One region of the Mesorhizobium sp. AR02 genome, then DNA from elsewhere that is predicted to be linked to it. Evidence: riboswitches for the same ligand, from Rfam matches in the RefSeq annotation. Region 1 holds a riboswitch; the other holds the start of a gene.
What was found. Region 1 has a riboswitch for thiamine pyrophosphate ahead of thiB (thiamine ABC transporter substrate binding subunit). Riboswitches for the same ligand answer to the same signal wherever they lie in the genome.

Region 2: another riboswitch for thiamine pyrophosphate. It lies ahead of thiC (phosphomethylpyrimidine synthase ThiC); the one in region 1 lies ahead of thiB (thiamine ABC transporter substrate binding subunit).

What each region holds. Positions count from the first base shown of each region.
Region 1 is NZ_CP080531.1:3,309,095-3,316,556, reverse strand. It holds gene DBIPINDM_RS20165 (RNA polymerase factor sigma-32) at 1-24, shown strand, start outside; gene DBIPINDM_RS20160 (M48 family metalloprotease) at 184-1,653, opposite strand; gene thiQ (thiamine ABC transporter ATP-binding protein) at 1,914-2,690, opposite strand; gene thiP (thiamine/thiamine pyrophosphate ABC transporter permease) at 2,683-4,266, opposite strand; gene thiB (thiamine ABC transporter substrate binding subunit) at 4,457-5,455, opposite strand; TPP riboswitch at 5,499-5,613, opposite strand; gene DBIPINDM_RS20140 (thiamine diphosphokinase) at 5,702-6,361, shown strand; gene DBIPINDM_RS20135 (ABC-F family ATP-binding cassette domain-containing protein) at 6,363-7,462, shown strand, end outside.
Region 2 is NZ_CP080530.1:669,626-677,087, forward strand. It holds gene DBIPINDM_RS03055 (hydroxymethylpyrimidine/phosphomethylpyrimidine kinase) at 268-1,038, opposite strand; gene DBIPINDM_RS03060 (thiamine phosphate synthase) at 1,029-1,634, opposite strand; gene DBIPINDM_RS03065 (thiazole synthase) at 1,631-2,404, opposite strand; gene thiS (sulfur carrier protein ThiS) at 2,408-2,605, opposite strand; gene thiO (glycine oxidase ThiO) at 2,574-3,626, opposite strand; partial or broken gene thiC (phosphomethylpyrimidine synthase ThiC) at 3,600-5,405, opposite strand; TPP riboswitch at 5,509-5,625, opposite strand; gene queE (7-carboxy-7-deazaguanine synthase QueE) at 5,759-6,496, opposite strand; gene queD (6-carboxytetrahydropterin synthase QueD) at 6,493-6,849, opposite strand; gene queC (7-cyano-7-deazaguanine synthase QueC) at 6,849-7,462, opposite strand, start outside.

The sequences.
Region 1 (7,462 bases):
GAATTTCTGGCGACAGCCGCCTGACCACTCAAAGCACAGGATAAGAGTGCGTTGAAAACTCGTTCCGCTGAGGCGAATGGCGTGGTTTTCGAGAACCGGAGCGGAGTGGACATGAAGTCCATGAGCACCGGAAGCGCAGAAAACCGCGTCAGGCGTCCAGCAGAGTGAGTTTGCGACGGGCTCTTATTTATCCGTAACGATCTTGACCTTATCGCCGGCCGAAACCGCGGCACCCGGCGACAGCGCGTTCAGCACCCGGAACAGGTCGAGCTTGCGATCGACGCCGACCATCTGTGCGGCGAGCGAGCCCATGGTCTGGCCCGGCTGCACGGTGAGGACGCGAATATGCAGCGGCTTCAAAGCCGCCTTTTCTGCGGGGCTCAGGATACGGAACGACCCGCTGACCGAGCGCGCCACCGTCTCCAGCGAGGTGCTGGCTGACGGTGCCGCGGTCAACAGCCGGTAGACCTGGCCGCCGGCACGGATCACCGCGATGTCGAACTGCCAGCCTTCGGCACCGGCATGCGCGGTCGCGGCCTCATTGCCGTTGATGGTTTCCTGCTTGACAGTGCTGTCATCGAGACCGGCCACCCAGCCGCTTCTGATGTAGTCGGTCAAGGGGCGGTTCTTGTCGATCGAAACGCCGTCGAAACGGATCGCTATGTCGCCCGGCCCGGTCGCCGTCACCGCTGCCGCCGAATTGTCGATGATGAAACCGTCCGGCACCGTGAACGACACGCCGAGGCCCGGATGCAGGAAGGTCTCGCCGCGCACATAACCTTCCTCCGGCGTGTCGCCATAGAGCAGGCCGTCAATGCCGGCGAGGAAGGAATCGCGGTCGCGCGTGCCGACGCCGGGCGCGCCGAACTGGCGAGCATGGCGCTGCGCCAGATCGATGCGCTGCGGCGTGTTGGGGTGCGTCGCCAGGAAGTCGAGGCTGGCGTCGGTGGCGCCGCTGATCGAACGGAAATCGGTGTAGGCCGACATCGACTGCAGGAAGCGTCCGGCGGCGTAAGGGTCGTAGCCGGCTTCGCCAATCGACTTGATGCCGATGGCGTCTGCCTCCAACTCCTGGTTGCGCGAAAACTGCGCCAGCCGAAGCTTGCCGCGGATCAGAGCCGCCTTGGCGGTCGGGCTGTCGCCCAGCACATCAGAGACCACCTTGGTCGCCAGGCCTTCCTCGGCCTCCAACTGCTGGCGCTGCAGGCCGTGATTGGCGGTGACGTGGCCCATCTCATGCGCGATGACGGCGGCAAGTTCGGACGAATCATTGGCCAGCGCCAGCAGGCCGCGCGTGATGTAGAGATAGCCGCCCGGCAGCGCGAAGGCGTTGACGTTGGGCGAATTGAGGATGGTGATGCGGTAGGTCTGGGTCGGGTTCGCCGACACCACAGTCAGATTGCCGACGACCTTGGCCACCATTCGCTCGAGCTTGGGATCGGAATATTCGCCGCCATAGGTGGCCAGGATGCGCGGATGCTGCGCCTTGGCCAACTCCGCAAGCTTGTTGTTGGCGCCGACATTGTCGACCGTGATCGGCTTGTCGGAAGGCTGGAAACCGGATTCCTGGACTGCCGGGGGCGTGAACATCTGGCAGCTTGCCAAGGCCACGGCAAAGCCGGCCAGCGCCAGAAAGCGCGCCAGCGGATTCATTCTTAGCCTGTTAACGCCGATCGCCAGAACGGCTTCCTTTCGGGTCCCGGCGCATGACGACGACGATCGGGGGCGATCTTCGAAGAGTGTCACGCGCTACTTCAAACTGCTACAGCATCCGTCGCACGTCCCTCAGGGCGGACGGCGGATGCTGTAGGCAAATCACGGCGTGTGCCGGACCGGTATTCAGCGGACCTAGCCACACTACTCCAGTCATGGCAAGCAAGCGCCATATCGCCTCGGACCGGTTTGGGCGTAAATTATGTCCGCTTCCGGGCAATATCTCGTGATCCAGTCGTCTGGATGCTTGTGCCAACATAGCGTCGGAAAGCCTCCGGACCAGCCCCGGCAAAGAAATCGTCCGCCGTGCCGGTGGCAGCGACGGCGCCATTGTCCAGGAACACCACATTCTGGCCGATACGGCGGGCATCCTCCGGCTGGTGCGTGACGAACAGCACCGTCATGCCGCGCTCGGCATGGAGGCCGGCAACCAGGTCGAGCATGTCGTCGCGCAACGCAGGCCCGAGCGAAGCAAAGGGCTCGTCGAGCAGAAGCACCGGGCGATCGCGCACCAGCACGCGCGCCAGGGCAACGCGCTGACGCTCGCCGCCGGACAGTTCGCGCGGCAGGCGTTTTTCCTTGCCGGCAAGGCCGGTGCGCGCAAGCGCCTCGGCGATGGCGATTCGATCGGTCTCGGTCAGTCGCAGCGATGGCGAGCGGCCAAGCCCGACATTCTGCTCGACGGAAAGATGGGCGAAAAGGTTGTTCTCCTGGAACACCATCGACACCGGCCGCGCGGCCGGCGGCGCGGCGCCGACATCGGCCTCGCCGATCAGCACGCGGCCGGACTGTGGCGTCTCGAAGCCGGCAACAAGGTTGAGCAGCGTCGACTTGCCCGAGCCGCTCGGCCCCATGATGGCGGTGATTTTTGCGGCAGTGAACTCGACATCGAAGGCAAGCGATACCTCGCCATAGCTGAACAAGACCTTGTCCAGCCGCACCGGAACGCCTTTCCTGCCCGTCGCCCCGTCAGACATTGCGGACCTTTTCCCTTCCCAGCCAGTCCGCTGCCAGCACCAAGGCGAGGCAGACCAGGCCAAGCAGGAGTGCGAGGCCGGCGGCGTCCTCGGTGCGGTAGCTGCCCATGCGCGCCAGCAGAAGGTAGGGCAAGGTCTGCACGGAATCACTGCCGAACAGCGCGATGACGCCGAGATCGCCCAGCGACAATGCCATGGCGAAAGCAAAGGCGGTGGCGAGCGGACGCCGCAATGACGGCCAGTCGATCAGCCGCAGCCTGGCCCAGCCGGAGATACCCAGCTGCGCGCATAGCCGTTCATGACGCTCGCTCGCCGCATCATAGGCGGGACGCACGGCGCGCAGCGCGAAAGGCATGGCCATGACCGCATTGACGGTGACGACCATGACCGGGGCGATGGCGAAGACGTCGACGCCATGGCGCAGCAGCAGGAACCAGCCGGCGCCGATGACGATCGGTGGCACGACCAGGACAAAACCGGCGCCGGTATCGGCGGCATGTTCGAGCAGCGTCTTTGGACTGGTGCCGCGGCTCAGTGCCAGCGCCCGCCGCGCCATGGTCAATGCCAGTGACAGCATCACCGAAAGCAGCGCCGACAGGAAGGCGAGCATCGCACTGGTCAGTATCGCCTGCCGGACCGTGGTCTCGCCGGCGAGCCGGCCGAGATCGGCCCCCAACCCGGCCATCACCGTGGCCGCCATTGGTCCGACAACGAACAGCACCGCCAGAGTGATGAGCATGGCGTTGAACAGGGTTTCGGTGCCAACGACTGACAGATAGCGGCGCTGCGCCACCGGCAGATTGGCGTCGCCAACGACATTGACGCCAAGCCGCGTCAGCGCCAGCACCACCAGAAAGGTCAAGGCGATCTGCAGTAACGTCAGCGTCACCGCCCGCGCCGGATCGAAATCGAATCGCAGCGCCTGGTAGATGCCGACCTCCAGCGTCGTCGCGGCCGGTCCGCCGCCAAGCGTCAGCACGATGGTGAACGAGGTGATGCAGAGCATGAAGACAAGGCCGGCGACACCGGGCAGAGCGGCGCGCAGCGTCGGCCATTCGATCAGCCGGAACGCCGGCCGCGCCCCCATGCCGAGTTGGCTCGCCAGCCGCCATTGGTCCGCGGGGATGGTCTGCAGCGCCTCGAGGAACAGCCGGACGCTGAGCGACAGGTTGAAGAAGACATGGGCGACCAGAATGCCGGACAGGCCGTAAATGCCTGGCCAGCCCTGACCGCCAACCGCGCTGAACAGGCCGGCGAAATAGCCGGCGCGGCCGTAGAGCGCCAGGATGCCAAGCGCCGCGACGATCGCCGGCAGCGCCAAAGGCACGGCAAAGAGCTGCAGGATGAAGGCGCGGCCGAAGAAGCGCGGATGCCGCGACAGGGCACGCGCCACGAACAGAGCAGGGATGACCGAGAGCAGGGTCGAGAGTGCGGCTTGCCAGAGTGTGAAGCGGACGACACGCAGCAGGTAGGGATCGAAGGCCGCCCAGGCGCCTGAGAAATCATGGGCGCCTTCGACAAGCAGCCCGGCAAACGCGCCGCCGATCAACAGGGTGATCGCGGCAAGCGCGACAATGCCGGCGGTGACGCGGGGGTCAGACGCGCGCCTTCCACCCTCCCCCTTGCGGGGAGGGTCGGAACGCGGATGCCGCGAAGCGGTGTCCGCGAGCCGGGGTGGGGGTGAGGCAGTGCTCAGCGTCGCAGCCCCCACCCCGCTCCGCTTCGCGGATCGACCCTCCCCACAAGGGGGAGGGTGAGAAGCGCGCTCATTTGCTCATCACCGCCAGCCATTCATCGACCCAGGCCTTGCGATTGGCGGCAACCTCCTCGGGGCTGAACAGCAAGGTCTTTGTCGGTTTGACCAGTTTGTCGAAGGCCGGGTTGAGCGGCTTGTCGGTCTTGCCTGCCGGGAACATCCAGTTGGTCTCCGGGATGGCGTCCTGGAATTTCGGTCCGGTCATGAAGGCCATGAACTTTTCCGCCAGCGGGTTCTTGGCCCCCGTGGTGGTGATTCCCGCGACCTCGATCTGCAGATATTCGCCCTCTTCAAAGGAAGCCGCCTGGTAGCGCTCGGTGTTCTCTGCAACCATGTGATAGGCCGGCGACGTCGTGTAGGACAGCACCATCGGCGCCTCGCCCTTGGTGAACAGGCCATAGGCCTCGCTCCAGCCCGGCGTCACGGTCAGCACCTTCGCCTTGAGCTTGGCCCAGGCTTCCGGCGCCTTGTCACCATAGACCGACTTCACCCACAACAGCAGGCCGAGGCCTGGCGTCGAGGTGCGTGGATCCTGGATGACGATCTTGTCGTCGGCGCTACCCTCGACCAGCTCCTTCAGGCTTTTGGGCGGCGTCTTCAGCTTTTCCGTGTCATAGACGACGGCGAAATAGCCGTAGTCAAAGGGAACAAACGTGTCGTCGGTCCAGCCGCCCGGCACGTTGATATCGCTCACCGCGCCATGGGGGGCAAACAGGCTCGAGGCCTTGGCATCGGCGGTAAGATTGGTGTCGAGGCCGAGCACGATATCGGCCTTGGTCGACGCCCCTTCGAGCTTGACGCGGTTGAGCAGGGCGACGCCATCGGCGACCGAGACGAACTCGACATCGCAGCCGCATTCGGCCTCGAATTCCTTCTTCACCACCGGGCCTGGACCCCAGTCGGCGGTGAAGCTCTCATAGGTGTAGACGGTGAGCTTGTCCTTGGCCAAGGCCGGCCCGGACAGCGCCACAATCATGGCTGAGACAAGAGCGTATAAAAGCGTGCGCATCGGCGCCTCCTTCGTTCGAATTAAAAGGAATTGAGGCGTCGGACTGTCCGAAACGTCTAATCCCTCCGCCGGTACAAACCGGATCAGGTTCAGCGGGTTGGCGAGATTGCCTCTCAGCCGGTCCGCGAAGATCGCAGCCGGCACCCCGTTAGAGCGTTTCGACACATAGGCCCGGCCGACGAACCGCGCAAGTGGCAGTTTGCCGGCCTTCCGTTTCCGCTGCCGGGCTGGTACAGGCCACCAGATATGAGCACATTCACCATCCTGCTTGGCGGCGATCTCATCCGCACGCCCCGGCTCGACCGCCAGGTCGAAGGCTCGCGCGTCATCGCCGCCGACGCCGGCATCGGCCATGCGCGGCTGCTCGGCCTTGTGCCTGAACTGTGGGTGGGTGATTTCGATTCGGTGCCGGCCAATCTTCCTGACGACCTTGCTTCGGTGCCCCGCCAGACCTTTCCGGCTGAGAAGGACAAGACCGACGGCGAACTGGCGATCGCCGCAGCCCTCGAGCGCGGCGCGACCCGCCTTGTGCTAGCGGGCGCCTTCGGCGGCAAGCGCGCCGACCACGCTTTCCTGCATCTGGCACTCGCCCTGCGGCTGGCCGAGGCCGGGACCAAGGTGCTGCTGACCAGCGGCGCCCAGGAAGGTGTCCCCTTGCTGCACGAAAAGGCCGACTTCGACTATGCCGACGGCACGCTGTTTTCGATCCTCGGCTTTTCCGAACTTGCCGGCCTGACCGTTTCTGGCGCCAAATGGCCGCTGAACCAGGTCGAGGTGGCCTTCGGCTCGTCCCTGACCATCTCCAACGAGGTCAAGTTCGACAAGACCGGGGGCCGCCTCGAAATCGCGCTCGGCCACGGCCGCGCACTGCTGCTCGCGCATCCGTATCCACTACCTGAAAGCTGACATGGCCCCGCCCCTTCTCAATCTCGACGGGATAAAACTGACCTTTGGCGGCACGCCGCTGCTCGATGGCGCAGCCTTGACCGCTTCGGCCGGCGACAAGATCGCGCTGGTCGGCCGCAATGGCTCCGGCAAGTCGACGCTGCTCAAGATCGCCGCCGGCCTGATCGAACCGCAGGATGGCGAGGTCTTCCGCCAGCCCTCGGCGACTGTCCGCTATCTGCCGCAGATGCCCGACATGGAGGGCTTTGCCACCGTGCGCGCCTATGTCGAGGCCGGGCTCGGGCCCGCCGACGATCCCTACCGCGCCAGCTATCTGATGGAGCATCTCGGCTTGTCGGGCGAAGAGCGGCCTAACGATCTGTCCGGCGGCGAGGCGAGGCGTGCAGCGCTTGCCCGCGTCATGGCGCCGGAGCCGGACATCCTGCTGCTCGATGAGCCGACTAACCATCTTGACCTATCTGTCATCGAATGGCTGGAGGAGGAGCTCGTCCGCACCTCCTCGGCGCTCATCGTCATCTCGCACGACCGCCGCTTTCTCGAGCGCGTGTCGCGCGCCACCGTCTGGCTCGATCGTGGCCAGACCCGCCGCCTGGACAAGGGTTTTGGCCATTTCGAGGAATGGCGCGACCTGGTTCTCGAAGAGGAAGAGCGCGAGCAGCACAAGCTCGGCCGCCAGATCGTGCGTGAAGAGCACTGGCTGCGCTACGGCGTGACGGCACGGCGCAAACGCAACATGCGCCGGTTGGGCGAGTTGCAGACCATGCGCCAGCGTTTCCGCGGCCATCGCGGCGCCGAAGGGACTGCGACCATGGTGGCGAGCGACGCCGCCGAATCCGGCAAGCTGGTGATCGAAGCGAAGAACATCGAGAAGAGCTTTGGCGACCTCACCGTGGTCAAAGGCTTCTCGACCCGCATCCAGCGCGGTGACCGCGTCGGCCTCGTCGGCCCGAACGGCGCCGGCAAGACCACGCTTTTGAAGATGCTGACCGGCGAATTGGCACCGGATGCCGGTTCGATCAGGCTCGGCACCAATCTGGAGATCGCCACGCTCGACCAGAAGCGCGAGGCGGTCGACCCGCAAGAGACCCTGGCGCAGTATCT
Region 2 (7,462 bases), on a different replicon from region 1:
GGTGCCTCAGCTTGTACGATGGCCTCCTGGCCTTCCGTGCAACGCAAGTGATGAGGTTCAGTCACTCTACCGTGCAATGGCGTTCGGAAATACGACAGGCGAACCACAATAGTCATGTTTAGGCTGAAGACTTTTCAGCGGACCGTGAAAAAAGGAAACGCGAGTTCTTCCGCTCCTTCAGAGGCCCCTCGAACTCGCTTTCTTTGGAGAAGGGAGATCGCTCGTCAGACGCTCCCATGTGGTGGTCGGCAAACCGCCGCAAAACGGTCATTCGCTGTTTTCGGCTGCATGTTTCCGGAGCTTCTCGAACACGAACAGCTTGCCTTCGCGCACGCTATCTTGAAGCGATCTCGCATTGGCCAGATGCGCCGCAATCGCGCTGGCAAGCATGCAACCCGTCCCGCGCATCGATGAGATCAGGCGCGGTGTGTCGAAGCGGATTGGTTCTTGATCGAAGCGCAACAGAACATCGGTTGATCGATGTCCCGATGCGTGGCCGCCCTTGATCAGCAGGGCCTGCGCTGCAGCGTTCAGCAATTCCTGGCCTTGCAACACTGCGCCGTCCTCATCCACCGCCAGTTCCGAGCCAACAAGGAGCGCCAACTCGATGAGATTGGGTGTAACAATACAGCAAAGTGGCATCAGATCCTGCTTCATGACGGCGATGGCGCCGGCTTCCAGAAGCGTCCGGCCTGATGTCGACGCCAGCACCGGGTCCAGTATTACCGGCACGTGCGGATTTTCACGCAGCACTGTGGCAACGGCCACGATGATCTCGGCCGTTGCGAGCATGCCAATCTTGATGGCCGCCACCTTGTTGGCCTGCAGCGCCGCCCGCATCTGATCGGCTACCAGACCGAGTTGCAAAGGATGGATCGCCGTGACGGCTTGGTGCGTCTGCACAGTCAGCGCGGTGACGGCAAGGCAGGTGCGCACGCCTATGGAGGAGATCGTCTCGATGTCGCGCGCAATTCCAGCACCGCCGCTGGAATCCGATCCACCTACAACAAGCACGTGAGGCTCACGCCTCAGCGCCATTGGCCTGTCTTTTCGATCCATTCCCGCGTGCGCGCCTCAGGGTCGTCGTTCAGCGTGATGTCGGTGACCACCGCGGCGCTGTCGGCGCCAGCCGCGAAGACACCGTTGAGCCGGTCAGGGTTGAGGCCGCCTATGGCGACCAGAGGAATCGACGTGACCCGGCGCTTCCACTCGCTGATCCGTTCGACCCCTTGCGGCGCCCATTTCATCTTCTTCAGGGTGGTCGGGTAGACGGGGCCGAGCGCGATATAGTCGGGCTCGGCGGCCATCGCCGTTTCCAGTTCGATATCATCATGTGAGCTCAGTCCGAGCCTCACGTCGGCTGCCCGTATTGCCAAGCGGTCGGCGGTCTGGAGATCCTCCTGGCCGAGATGAACGAAGTCGCAGCCTTCCTCGATCGCCAGCCGCCAGTAATCATTGATGATCAGCTGGCAGTGGTGCTTGGCGCATGAAGCCTTCGCCTTGCGGATCTGCGCGCGCAACCCGGCTTCATCCATGGTCTTGATGCGAAGCTGCATCAGCTTGACTCCGAGCGGCACCAGCCGCTCGACCCAGGCAGCGCTGTCGACGATCAGGTAGAAAGGATCGAGCGTCATGAAAACACCGCCTTGCCGATTGTCGGCGTCGATGGCACGGCGACGTCGCGCGGTTCGAGCATTCCCGAACTGAAAGCTTCACGACCGGCCTCGACCGCCTTGCTGAACGCGCGCGCCATGCCGACCGGATCAGCCGCCTTGGCAACCGCCGTGTTCAGGAGCACGGCGTCAAAGCCGAGTTCCATGACGGTGGCCGCATGCGACGGCCGTCCGAGCCCCGCGTCCACAATCAGTGGGACATCCGGGAAGTGTCCGCGCATCGAGCGCAGCGCCATGATGTTGACCGGCCCGAGCGCGGAACCGATCGGCGCGCACCACGGCATCAAGACCTTGCAGCCCGCCTCCAGCAGCCGCTCGGCGACGACAAGGTCATCGGTGGTATAGGGGAATACATCAAAACCGTCCTCGCACAGGAGGCGGGCGGCTTCGACCAGGCCGAACACGTCCGGTTGTAGCGTGTCGTGGTTGCCGATCACTTCGAGCTTGATCCAGGTCGTACCGAAGACCTCACGCGCCATTTTCGCGGTCGTGACCGCTTCCTTGACAGAATGGCAGCCAGCGGTGTTGGGCAGGATTTTTACGCCGAGCGAGCGGATCAATGACCAGAATTGTTCGCCGGCCCTGCCGCCTGCCATTTCACGGCGCAACGAGACGGTCACCACCGACGTGCCCGACGCCTTGACTGCATCGGCAAGGATGGCCGGCGACGGATATTGAGCGGTGCCGAGAAACAGGCGTGACGCAAGCTCGGTCCCATAAAGCTCGAACATGGTCTAACCGCCTTGCATGGGCGAGAGGATTTCGATCTGGTCGCCGTCGCTCAACTGGAACTCCGCCCGGTTGGCTTTGTGCACCAGGTCGCTGTTGACGGCCGTTGCCAGCCAATCGCCCTCATAGTCTAGCGCGGCAAGCAGCTCCGCCAGCGTGGTGGCGGCAACCTCATGCGCTTCGCCGTTGACCATCAGTTTCATGCGCAAGCTCCTTGGTTCCTTGATTGAAAACCAGGTCGGCCGCCTGGCGCGCCATGGCGGGGGCGAGAAGAAAACCATGGCGATAGAGCCCGTTGATCGCGACGGTGCTTCCACATTCCTCGACACGCGGCAGATTGTCGGGAAAGGCCGGACGGACGCCGGCGCCGGTCTCAATGATGCCAGCCTCACCGAAGGCCGGATGAAGAGCATAGGCCGCGCCCAAAAGCTCCATCATCGAACGCGCCGTGACCGGTCCTGTGGACTGGCTTTCGATCATCGTCGCGCCAACCATGAAACGGTGATCGGTACGCGGCACCACATAGAGCGGAAAGCGCGGATGCAGCAGCCGGACCGGGCGTGACAGCGAAATGTCCGGCGTGCGCAGGATCAGCATCTCGCCGCGCACGCCGCGCAGGCCGTCGTCTTCTGCCGCCATCCCCGTGCAGTCGATCCGGCGATCGAAACCGGAAATGTGCCGGGCATCGGCGCCGAAGCGGAATTCGACACCCATGGCAGCGAGCCTGTCATGAAGTGCCGCCATCGCGTGCCGCGGGTCGAGATGAGCCTCATCGGGGAAGAACAGTCCGCGCCTGAAGCGGCCGGCGAGGTCGGGTTCCAGGAGCGCAATCTCATCTTCATCGACACGCCGATGGCCGGACGTGCGGCTGGCGAACCGGTCAAGCTCGCCCGCCTCGCGCGGCGCGGCCACGACCAGTGTTCCGGCGCGTGTCACCTGACCCGGCAGCACCGCATCCCACCAGTCGGCAGCGTCGCATCCGAGATCCAGCACAGGCTGCTCGGCGCTTTCACGCTCGCACCATGGCGCCAGCATGCCGCCGGCGAACCACGATGCGTTGCCACAGATGCCATGCCGGGTCTCGGCGACTGTGACCGTCGCGCCGCGGGCGGCGAGCTCGAAGGCGGCGGTGAGGCCGGCGACGCCGGCCCCTTTGACCAACACCCTCATGACGGTTACCGGCGCCTCTGGCATGAGCGGTGCGTCGGTCTCGCCAGCTGGCATGTAGAGATCGCCGCCCTCGCGGTATTTCGCCGCCATCGCCGCCATGCCCTCTTTCTGTGCCTCGGCGCGGATGTCGTGAGAAATACGCATGGAACAGAATTTCGGTCCGCACATCGAGCAGAAGTGCGCCAGCTTGTGCGCCTCCTTGGGCAAGGTCTGGTCGTGGAAGGACCGCGCGGTTTCGGGGTCGAGAGACAGGTTGAACTGGTCCTCCCAGCGGAACTCGAAGCGCGCGCGGGAAAGGGCATCATCCCTGACTTTCGCGGCCGGATGGCCCTTCGCCAGGTCGGCGGCATGGGCGGCGATCTTGTAGGTGATCACGCCAATCTTGACGTCGTTGCGATCGGGAAGGCCGAGATGCTCCTTGGGCGTGACGTAGCAGAGCATGGCGGTGCCGAACCAGCCGATCATGGCCGCGCCGATGCCGGAGGTGATGTGGTCATAGCCCGGCGCGATGTCGGTCGTCAGCGGTCCAAGCGTGTAGAAGGGCGCCTCGCCGCAGACGGCGAGCTGCTTTTCCATGTTCTCCTTGATCTTGTGCATCGGCACGTGGCCGGGGCCTTCGATCATTACCTGGCAATCCTTCGCCCAGGCGATCTGCGTCAGCTCGCCGAGCGTTTCCAGCTCGGCGAATTGTGCTGCGTCATTGGCGTCGGCGATCGAGCCGGGACGAAGACCGTCGCCGAGCGAGAAGGACACGTCATAGGCGCGGCAGATGTCGCAGATCTCCGCGAAATGCTCGTAAAGGAAGCTTTCCCGGTGATGGTGCAGGCACCATTTGGCCATGATCGAGCCGCCGCGCGAGACGATGCCCGTGACCCGGTCGACGGTCAGCGGGATGTAGTGCAGCCGCACGCCGGCGTGGATGGTGAAATAGTCGACGCCCTGTTCGGCCTGTTCGATCAGCGTGTCGCGGTAGACCTCCCAGCTCAGATCCTCGGCGATGCCGCCGACCTTCTCGAGCGCCTGGTAAAGCGGCACTGTGCCGATCGGCACCGGCGCGTTGCGCACGATCCAGTCGCGGATGTTGTGGATGTTGCGGCCGGTCGAGAGGTCCATCACCGTATCGGCGCCCCAGCGGATCGCCCACACCATTTTTTCGACCTCTTCGGCCATCGAGGAGGTGACAGCGGAGTTGCCGATATTGGCATTGATCTTGACCAGGAAATTGCGGCCGATGATCATCGGTTCGCTCTCCGGGTGGTTAATGTTGGCGGGAATGATCGCCCGCCCTCGCGCCACCTCATCGCGCACGAATTCGGGCGTGACGAAATCGGGGAGCGCCGCGCCGAAGGCTTCGCCGTCGCGTTGCAGCTTGCCGCGGACGATCTCGCGGCCGAGGTTCTCACGGATGGCGACGAACTCCATTTCGGGTGTGACGATGCCGGCGCGCGCGTAGGCGAGCTGGGTCACTGCCTTGCCTGATCTGGCCCTGAGCGGCCGGTTGCGGACCGGAAATTCTGGCGTCAGCCGCTCGCCAGCCGCAAATCCATTGTCTTCCGGCCGGACGTGGCGGCCGTCATAGGCTTCGACATCGCCGCGTGCCGTAATCCATTCGTGGCGAAGCCGGGCAAGGCCCTTTTCGATGCTGGTTTCGACCGTCGGGTCGGTATAGGGGCCGGACGGATCGTAGACGGTGACGGGCGGCTCGCCGGCGGTCGGATGGACAGAGATTTCGCGCATCGGCACCCTGATCTGCGGATGGAGGACGCCGGGCTTGTGGATTTTCCGTGAGGCGGGCAGTGGTCCCGTCGACACGGTGGGGGTGAGGGCATTCATCTTGATGCTCCTTTGCTCATGCATTGGAGACCCAGTTCTGTGCCGGAAGGATGAAAAGACGCTTCTGTCGCCCTGCCGAAACAGGACCTCGGGCGTAAACTCCCGCAAAGCGCTTGCACCGTCCCTACGCCAGTATGAACTGGATCAGGTTCAACGGGTCACTGCGCCGCGAAAGCCAGCAGTATCTCAGCCCCTTGCCGGGACTCCCCTGGTGAATGCGCCGAATTGAACGGGCCAGCGCTACTTTGTCAAGCGCCTTCGGCCCGCGGCGGTGATCAGCTACAATCTCACCCAATTGGGTGAGATTGCTATAGATGTCTGTCTGCTCGTCGTCGGCAATCCTTCCGCCTGGGCTAGACGCCCCGTTTGTTTCCCCACAGCAGAACATGAAGCTGGGGCAGTACACGCGCCTCGAACCACCTGTCACGGGTTACCTTTTCGACCAGCCATTCCATGCGTTTCATCACACCGGCCATGTCGATGGACGCGTCTTCGTTACCGGGACGCGGCGGCGTGTGGTTGCCGGGCTGCAGATAGACGGGTAATTGCGGGTAGCGCGCCGCGGCGTCCTTGGCGTAGGCATAGTCATCATCGTCGAAGACGACGAGCTTGAGCGCCATCTGTGGCTTGTCCAGCGCCGCCTCGACGCAGGCGTCGAACGCGGCCCAATCCGTCGTCATTTCGCTTGAGGGCGGCTTGGGGCTGAGCACCAGCACGTCGAGATCCGTGAACCATTCCTTAGGCACCGAGCCTTGGGTTTCCAACGCAAAGCGGTAGCCCTCACCATGCCCGCGGTCGATCAGCGGTCCAAGCGGCTGGATGGCCGGATTGCCGCCCGACAGCGACACCATCACCGGCTGACCGCCGGAAAGCGCGATGACCTTTTGCCAGACCGCGTCGGCAGACATCATCTCCCAATCATGGCGGAAGCGACTGTCCACTGCATGCAGGCTGTCGCACCACGAACAGCGATAATCGCACCCACCCGTTCTTACGAACACCGTCGGCAAGCCGATCAGTATCCCTTCGCCCTGAATGGTCGGCCCAAAAATCTCGCTGACGCGGATTCCGGGATGCAACGCGCACGTCATGGCCGGTATTCCGCCCAGGTTTTCGGCGTCTCGCTCACCCGCACGGCGGAGGTTTGTGGTAGCCGCAACTTGCACCAGTCGTGGAAGTGTCTGGCCAGACATTCCGCCGTGACACGGTCATGCCCCAGAACGTCGTTAAGATGGCGATGGTCGAACGTCCCATCGATGTAGTGCTTGAGCGCCGACAGGTCTTGGTAGTCGCGCACAAAGCCATGTTCGTCCAGCTCGCCCCCTGAAAGTTCCACGACGACAATGTAGTTGTGGCCGTGTAGACGCGCGCACTGATGGTCTGGTGGCAGGGAGGTGAGCTGATGCGAGGCCGAGAAGTGGAACTCCTTGGTAATGCGGAACATCACGCGCTCCTTGTCTGGATAGCGTGGAGCCAGAAGTCGGCGTCCTCATAATCTGTCGCGTCGGTGATGCGGGCCAGATCGAATGCTTCGCGCCGTTCGACGCATGTCCCGCAGCGGCCGCAATGACGTGCGCCGCCCTTGTAGCAGGACCACGTCGCCTCGAACGGTGTGGCGTACTTAGCCCCCTCGCTGACGATGTCGGCCTTCGACATATTCACATAGGGAGCGTAAAGGCGGATATCGGCATAGCCTGCGAGCGCATGGTTTTGCATCGTCTGAAAGGCGTCGATAAAAGCGGGCCGGCAATCGGGATAGATGAAATGATCGCCGCCGTGGACGGCAGTGGCCACCGCATCCGCCTTCTGCGCGGCGGCAACCCCGAAGGCGATGGCCAGCATGATGGCGTTCCTATTCGGCACCACCGTGATCCTCATGGAGTCTTCGGCATAGTGCCCGTCGGGTACGTCCGCATCATCGGTCAGCGCCGAGCCACTCAGGTTCCGGCCGACATCGCGGATATCGACGATCTGGTGAGGAACACCCAGCCGCTTCGCGCAGATAGAGGCAAAGCCGAGTTCTTTTTTGTGCCTCTGGCCGTAATCGAACGAAAGCA